2 regions of the Silvania sp. genome follow, and region 1 is predicted to be linked to the other one. Evidence: predicted binding sites of a transcription regulator. Region 1 holds the regulator's gene; the other holds the start of a gene.

Region 1 (4,363 bases):
CCGTGGTCAGCAACGCAGACAGCACCTGCGGGCGCATCAGCACCGCCAACTCTTTGCGCACCTCCGGCTTTTCACCCGCCCCGCCTTTCGGCAACGAGAAGAACAGCGCGATCATCGCCACCACGCCAAGCCCCGCAGTCGCAAGGAACGACATCCGCCAGCCAATCACTTCGCCCATCCACGTCGCCGCCGGGACGCCGCCAATATTGGCAATCGTCAGCCCCATAAACATGGTAGCCACTGCGCTCGCCTGCTTATGTTTAGGCACCACGCTTGCAGCCACCACTGAGCCCAAGCCAAAGAAGGCCCCGTGGTTCAGGCTGGTGAGGATGCGGGACAGCATCAGGGTGGTGTAATCCGGCGCGAGGGCCGACAGCACGTTACCAACGGTAAAAATCGCCATCAGGAAGATCAGCGCATTACGACGGCCACGATGCGACAGGAGAAGCGTCATCAGCGGTGCCCCCACCATCACACCGATGGCATAGGCACTGATCAGCATTCCTGCGGCGGGAATAGAAACATCCACACCCCGGGCGATGACCGGTAACAATCCCATCGGGGAGAATTCAGTGGTGCCAATGCCAAATGCACCAATCGCCAGGGCCAGCAGGGGAAAATTGATTTTCATACTTCAACTCCAGACACCGTGTCGTCACGCGACACAGAACAATGAAGGCGAAAGCATGACATCAATCACAAAAAATGAGAAGTTTACATTTTGGCAAAAGATTATTGCAGGAGGCGTAACAATCAGCCAGGAGAAACGAGGGAGAGCAGGCTCCCCCGTATCGATCAGTGCAGCGCAGCAGTGAAAGCACTCGCCACGATCAAACTCAGGACAATAACGGTCGTAACCAGCGAAAACTTAAGATCGGTACTCATCAATTTTTCTCCTTTTAATCACCCCATGAAGAGTGAGCTTGCTCATTTTTACACAGTTCACAGCAAAAATCTTGCGGGTTTTAGGTGGATTACCGTTTTTGTTCTTCCCCTTTTGGTCAAGATCAGCCAAAATTCCACGCTAAATTTATTAGCGTACCGGCCATTGACCCCCTCCTGACGTCCTGTGTCGTTTTCCCGGCGTACCGCAATTCAAATTGCGCAATTAGGGCGAGTGAAGGCAAACGTTTACCTATTGGTTTTTCAGGAGCTTAGATATGGTCTGGAGTGACATCTGATGGCAACAATTAAAGACGTGGCGAAACGCGCAAACGTTTCCACTACAACCGTATCACATGTGATTAACAAAACGCGCTTTGTCGCGGAAGAGACGCGCAACAACGTCTGGGCGGCGATTAAAGAGCTGCACTATTCTCCAAGCGCCGTGGCCCGCAGCCTGAAAGTGAATCACACCAAGACAATCGGCTTACTGGCGACCAGCAGCGAAGCGCCCTATTTTGCTGAAATTATTGAAGCCGTAGAGAAGAATTGCTTCCAGAAAGGCTACACCCTGATTCTGGGCAACGCCTGGAACAGCCTCGAGAAACAGCGGGCCTATCTGTCGATGATGGCGCAAAAGCGCGTTGATGGCCTGCTGGTGATGTGTTCCGAATACCCGGAATCGCTGCTCAATATGCTGGAGGAGTATCGCAATATTCCGATGGTGGTGATGGACTGGGGCGAAGCCAAAGCCGACTTTACCGACTCGGTAATCGATAACGCCTTTGAAGGCGGGTATATGGCCGGTCGGTATCTGATCGAACGCGGCCACCGCGAAATTGGCGTGATTCCAGGGCCGCTGGAGCGCAACACCGGCGCCGGTCGACTGGCAGGCTTTATGAAAGCGATGGAAGAGACGCTGATCACTGTGCCGGAAAACTGGATTGTGCAGGGCGACTTTGAGCCGGAATCCGGCTACCGCGCGATGCAGCAGATCCTCTCCCAGAGCCCGCGTCCGACGGCGATATTCTGCGGCGGGGATATTATGGCGATGGGCGCGCTGTGCGCCGCCGACGAAATGGGCCTGCGCGTCCCGCAGGATATTTCGCTGATCGGCTATGATAACGTGCGCAACGCGCGCTTCTTTACGCCGGCGCTGACCACCATCCACCAGCCGAAAGATTCGCTGGGGGAGACGGCCTTCAATATGTTGCTGGATCGTATTGTCAGCAAGCGCGAAGAGTCACACTCCATTGAAGTGCATCCGCGTCTGATCGAACGCCGCTCGGTCGCGGATGGTCCTTTCCGCGACTACCGCCGTTAATCCTCCCCGGGAGCCAGCCCCTCTGGCTCCCGCAGCCATTCCTTATTCATCGTTTCGCTATCGCCGAGATACGCCAGCAGCCACGCCAGGGCCGGAGAGATATCGTTTTGCTGCCAGGTCAGGCAGCAGGCGGCATCCGGGAAGGGATTTTCCAGCGACAGCGCCACCCACTTGCCACTGTCAATCCACGGTCGGGCGACGTGCGCCGGTACCATCCCCACGCACAGTCCGGCAGAGAGACAGGACGCTGACGACTCCCAGTCCGGGGTCACGATCCGCCGCTGATTATCCAGCAGCCAGGTGATGCGCTTCGGCAACGAACGTGAGGTATCTTCCCGCACCAGCGATGGCCAGTTGCGCAAAGTATCATCGCTGAGCGGCCCTGCCATCGCGGCCAGCGGATGGTGGCTGGCCACCACGCAGTTCCAGCTCAGGGTGCCCATATCGCGAAACGCATAGCGCCCCCCTACCGGGATAGCCTGGGTCGCACCGATCGCCATCTCGACCCTGCCGTCCGCCAGCGCATCCCAGACGCCATTGAAGACCTCCTGGGACACCCGCAGCTCCACGTCAGAAAAGTGACGATAGAAATCAACGATCATCTGCCGGGTGCGCTCGGGGCGCACAATATTATCCACCGCAATCGACAGATGGCCTCGCCAGCCGTTGGCAATCTGCTGACACTGTTCTCGGGTGATCTGCATTTTTTTGATAACAGATCGCCCCTCCTTGAGAAACCACACCCCGGCGGGCGTCAGCTCCACATCCCGGTGACGCCGTTCAAACAGCGGCACCGCCAGCCACTCCTCCAGCTGACGCACCGTATAGCTGATGGCAGAAGGCACCCGGTGCAGCTCCTGCGCTGCACCGCTAAAACTGCCGTTGCGCGCGACGGCATCCACCACTTCTAGAGAATATTCTGACCACATTTTCTGCCTGCAAAATTTTTGAATGCAACAGCCAAATATTAGCGTTTCACAAGCCGGATTGCACTGCCTACACTCTGCGGCAATGACACCTGCACCTATAACGGAGAATAAACACAGTGATACCTGGGAAAGGATTTTTAGTCTGGCTTGCCGGGCTGAGCGTGCTCGGCTTCCTGGCAACTGACATGTACCTGCCCGCTTTTGCGGTCATGCAGGAAGATTTGCAAACCCCGGCGGCGGCCATCAGCGCCAGCCTGAGCCTGTTCCTGGCAGGCTTTGCCTTTGCGCAACTGCTGTGGGGACCGCTGTCCGATCGCTTCGGACGCAAACCGATTCTGCTGGCCGGGCTGGCCATTTTTGCCCTCGGCTGTCTGGGGATGCTGTGGGTCCGCGAAGCGACCTGGCTGCTGGTGCTGCGCTTTATTCAGGCGGTCGGGGTGTGCGCTGCGGCGGTCACCTGGCAGGCGCTGGTAACCGATTACTATCCGGCCTCGCGCGTTAACCGCATCTTCGCCACCATTATGCCGCTGGTCGGGCTTTCTCCGGCGCTGGCGCCGCTGCTCGGCAGCTGGATCCTCGCCCATTTTGACTGGCAGTCAATTTTTGCCGTGCTGTTCGTTATCGCCCTGGTGCTGATGATCCCGGCCTTTAGCCTGAAGCCTGCGACGGCGAAAGCGCCCGCAGAATCTCGCGTCACCTTTTTATCGCTGCTGCGCTCACGTGTTTATAGCGGTAACGTGCTGATCTACGCCGCCTGTTCGGCAAGCTTCTTCGCCTGGCTGACCGGCTCGCCGTTTATCCTCAGCGAAATGGGCTATAGCCCGGCCGCAATCGGCCTCAGCTACGTGCCGCAAACCATCGCCTTCCTGATTGGCGGTTACGGCTGTCGCGCCGCGCTGCAAAAATGGCAAGGACCTCAGATGCTGCCGTGGCTGCTGGGCCTGTATGCGCTCAGCGTCATCGCAACCTGGGCGGTTGGGTTTATCCCGGGCGTGGGTCTGGCTCCGCTGCTGGTGCCTTTCTGCCTGATGGCGGTGGCCAACGGCGCGATCTACCCAATTGTGGTGGCGCAGGCCCTGCGTCCCTTCCCGCAGGCCACCGGCAGCGCGGCGGCTCTGCAGAACACCCTGCAGCTGGGTCTGTGTTTCCTGGCGAGCCTGCTGGTCTCGTGGCTGATCGCCACCCCGCTGCTGACCACCACCAGCGTGATGCTGGTCACCGTGGTGCT
Region 2 (4,363 bases), on a different contig from region 1:
AGATAGTTCACAAAGTTCCTTAAAATACATGTTTTGTTACACATATTTTCTTCTTGTAACTGATTCTTGATGTTTGTAGCACTTTCAGGCTAGCGAAACGGTTATTTGAATGGAAAGATGCCTGTCAGATACATAAAGACACCAAACTCTCATCAATAGTTCCGGAAATATTTATTGACAGAATTTATTGACGGCAGTGGCGAGTGTCATAAAAAAACCAATGAGGGTAATAAATAATGATGAAGCGCAATATCCTGGCAGTGGTTATCCCTGCCCTGCTGGCAGCCGGTGCAGCTAACGCAGCAGAAATCTATAACAAAAACGCTAACAAGCTGGACTTCTACGGTAAAGCAGTAGGCGAGCACGGCTGGACCACCACTGGTCACTCCGATAACTCCGACAGCACCTATGCGCGTATCGGCTTCAAAGGCGAAACCCAGATCAACGACCAGCTGACTGGTTACGGTCACTGGGAATACAACATGAACGCCTCTAGCGCTGAAGGCGCTCAGAGCACCAACACCCGTCTGGCATTCGCGGGTCTGAACTTTGGTGATGCAGGTTCTATCGACTACGGCCGTAACTACGGCGCAATCTACGACGTCGGCGCTTACACCGATATGTTCGTTGTATGGGGCGGCGACTCCTGGGTTGCTACCGACAACTTCATGAACGGTCGTTCTGCTGGCCTGCTGACTTACCGTAACAGCAACTTCTTCGGTCTGGTTGATGGCCTGAGCCTGGCTCTGCAGTATCAGGGTAAAAACGAGCGCAGCAACGTTGTTGCTCCAAGCGTAAACGACCAGGGCCAGATCACTCTGGGCCGTGCGGGTAACGGCGCGAAAGGTAACGGCGAAGGCTTCAGCACCTCCGCACAGTACGATTTCGGCGAAGGCTTCGCGCTGGTAGCAGGTTATGAAACTGCTGACCGTACCGACGAGCAGGTTGCAGCAGGTAACTCCGCTGCATGGGCAAGCGCTGGCGGCAGCCGCGCTGAAGCATGGGCAACTGCTGTTAAATATGATGCGAACAACATCTATGCTGCAGTTTCTTACGCTCAGACCTACAATATGACTCGTGAAGCTGACAACAACTTCGCTAACAAAACTGACAACCTGGAAGCGGTTGTACAGTACCAGTTCGACTTCGGTCTGCGTCCTTCCCTGGGCTACGTCCAGTCTCAAGGTAAAGACCTGAAAGCACGTGGCGGCTTCTCTGGCGGCAACGAAGATCTGGTTAAATACATCGAGCTGGGTTCCTGGTACTACTTCAACAAGAACATGAACGTGTACGCAGCGTACAAATTCAACCTGCTGGACGACAGCGCATACACCGAAGCTGCTGGCCTGTCTACCGACGACCAGGCTACTGTGGGTATCGTTTACCAGTTCTAATCAGTACACCACTTTGTTATATGTCTAATAAACAGGGCTTCGGCCCTGTTTTTTTATGTCCGAAAGCAAAAAGTGGCGACTTTTGAAAAGCCGCACGCTTTTCGTCGCAAACGGTTGGCATTTTGTAAAACTATCGTTAACCTGATAGCGGATTTCACTTCTGTAATCACAATGGAACTTCGTCATGTTTGAGAACATTACCGCCGCCCCTGCCGACCCTATTCTGGGCCTGGCCGATCTGTTTCGTGCCGATGACCGCCCTGGAAAAATCAACCTGGGTATTGGTGTCTATAAAGATGAAACCGGCAAAACCCCGGTGCTGACCAGCGTTAAAAAAGCCGAGCAGTTCTTGCTGGAAAACGAAAACACCAAAAACTACCTTGGCATCGATGGTATCCCGGAATTTGGTCGCTGCACTCAGGAGCTGCTGTTCGGCAAAGACAACGCGATCATTAGCGATAAACGTGCCCGCACGGCACAAACCCCTGGCGGTACCGGTGCGCTGCGCGTGGCGGCGGATTTCCTGGCTAAAAACACCGACGTTAAAACCATCTGGGTGAGCAACCCAAGCTGGCCAAACCACAAAAGCGTCTTTAACTCAGCGGGTCTGGAAGTGCGTGAATACGCCTACTATGACGCGGTGAACCACACTCTGGACTTTGACGGCCTGCTGGCCAGCCTGAGCGAAGCGCAGGCGGGTGATGTGGTGCTGTTCCACGGCTGCTGCCATAACCCAACCGGTATCGATCCGACGCTGGAGCAGTGGGAACAGCTGGCAAAACTGTCAGTTGAAAAAGGCTGGCTGCCGCTGTTCGACTTCGCCTATCAGGGCTTTGCCCGTGGTCTGGAAGAAGATGCAGAAGGCCTGCGCGCGTTCGCCGCGCTGCATAAAGAGCTGATTGTTGCCAGCTCCTACTCCAAGAACTTCGGCCTCTACAACGAGCGCGTAGGCGCCTGTACGCTGGTGGCATCTGACGAGCAAACCGTGGATCGCGCATTCAGCCAGATGAAATCCGTGATTCGTGCTAACTACTCCAACCCGCCAGCACACGGCGCGTCAGTGGTTGCCACTATTCTCAGCAACGACGCCCTGCGCGCCATCTGGGAACAGGAACTGAACGACATGCGTCAGCGCATTCAGCGCATGCGTCTGCTGTTCGTGAACACCCTGGCGGAAAAAGGCGCGGATCGCGACTTTAGCTTCATCATCAAACAGAACGGCATGTTCTCATTCAGCGGCCTGACCAAAGAACAGGTTCTGCGTCTGCGTGAAGAGTTTGGCGTGTACGCGGTGGCCTCCGGTCGTGTGAACGTGGCAGGCATGACGCCAGATAACATGGCGCCGCTGTGCGAAGCGATTGTAGCTGTGCTGTAATATCGCCATCAGACACAAAAAAGCCTGCATATGCAGGCTTTTTTAATTCGTTTTTACCAGACCGGCATTTCATCCTGCAGGAACGGGTTGTGTAAACGCTCGTGCCCCAGCGTCGACATCGGGCCATGCCCCGCCAGAAACGTCACATCATCGCCAAGCGGCAATAATTTGTCTTTGATCGAGCGGATCAGCTGAACATGGTCGCCGCGCGGAAAATCGCTGCGCCCTACCCCGCCTTTGAAGATCACGTCGCCGGAGATCAGCAGACGCGACTGGTCATCAAAGAAAACGATATGGCCCGGCGTGTGCCCCGGACAATGCAGTACCTGTAGCGTCACATTGCCGACATTAACGCTCTCACCTTCGTTCAGCCAGCGATCGGGCGTCAGCGGGAGACACTCATCAAGACCGAACATGCGGCTTTGGGAAGGTAACCCCTGCAGCCAGAACTCATCCTCTTTTTCCGGGCCAATTACCGGCACACCATAATGTTGCGCCAGCTCTGCCGCCGCGCCCACATGATCGAGATGACCGTGGGTCAGTAAAATCTGCATTAAGGTCACGCCAGCGGCAGCGACTTCCTGTTTGATTTTGTCTGCATCGCCACCCGGATCGACCAGGGCAGCGAGTTTGGTTTGTTCACACCAGATAAGCGAACAGTTCTGAGCGAAGGCGGTGACCGGAATAATACGATAGTTCATACTGCTCCTGATTTGTTATTACCAGTGCCGCGTCGGCCCGGTATCAATATGCACAAAGTTGCTACGTGGGTAATATCCTACACCACCTGCGCGCATAGATAACGCAGCTTTGCGAACATTGGCTAACGAAACGCCTTCAATATGAAAATCCATTGCCTGCCCCTTGGTGTGGTAGCTTTTTTTGGCTACCCCGCGGCTGTGGGCGCGCAATTCATTATTGGTATCCAGGGAACGATACCCGGAGACGAGCTGGACCGGTTTGCGGGTTCCCAGCAGGCCTTGCAGGCGGAACAGCTGGTCAAATAATCCTGGATCGATGGCTTTAATTTTATTCGCGCGAAAATCACGGAAAAAATGGTTCAGCCTGGCTAACTCATCCTGAATATAGCCTTTGCCATCAAAAAACTCGGCTTTAAGAGACTCACCGGTATGCAGGTTATTGAGAGTCAAAATACGTGGTCGAGGGGTCGAGAGGGTGGCAAACGCTGGCGTCGGAATAATGGCAGCGCCCAGCGCAATACCCCCTAATGCCAACAACTTGCGGCGATTAGCGTCGAATTTGTCCATTATGATCAAGTCTACAGGTCAATGTTATCGTAAGTATGCACTTCAGCGCACGATGGGCACATTACCGGGCAAAACCGCCAACGTCAAGGCACCCAAACCCAGGAAAGACGGGGCTTGCAGCCGCAATGCCCCGTTTTCTCCCACACTTACGACAACTCAATTTACAGAACTGCTTCATTTACCTGATCAATTGCTCGGCTTTTGCCAAAATTTGTGCGCCCGATCGCGCCGTCTCATCGTAATTGTAAATATCTGTACGATACTGCGTCCGACCATCCTCTCCCACAAACGCGGTGAGATAGTAAAGATTAACCGGAATATTTTGG

The links. Region 1 encodes PurR, which represses purine synthesis genes. Its sites were predicted from a motif close to CANGCAAACGTTTGCNTG; they were not measured.
Region 2: ACRDD5_RS20290 (amino acid aminotransferase) is a predicted target of PurR. The motif match lies at 1,498-1,515, and genes of this name have one in related genera.

Annotation. Positions count from the first base shown of each region.
Region 1 is NZ_JBOGBT010000046.1:40,732-45,094, forward strand. It holds gene ACRDD5_RS10205 (MFS transporter) at 1-631, opposite strand, end outside; gene ACRDD5_RS10210 (cytochrome bd-I oxidase subunit CydH) at 796-885, opposite strand; gene purR (HTH-type transcriptional repressor PurR) at 1,181-2,206, shown strand; gene punR (DNA-binding transcriptional activator PunR) at 2,203-3,135, opposite strand; gene punC (purine nucleoside transporter PunC) at 3,252-4,363, shown strand, end outside.
Region 2 is NZ_JBOGBT010000103.1:55,083-59,445, forward strand. It holds gene ACRDD5_RS20285 (porin) at 240-1,394, shown strand; gene ACRDD5_RS20290 (amino acid aminotransferase) at 1,579-2,769, shown strand; gene ACRDD5_RS20295 (MBL fold metallo-hydrolase) at 2,823-3,470, opposite strand; gene ACRDD5_RS20300 (YcbK family protein) at 3,489-4,037, opposite strand; gene ldtD (L,D-transpeptidase) at 4,216-4,363, opposite strand, start outside.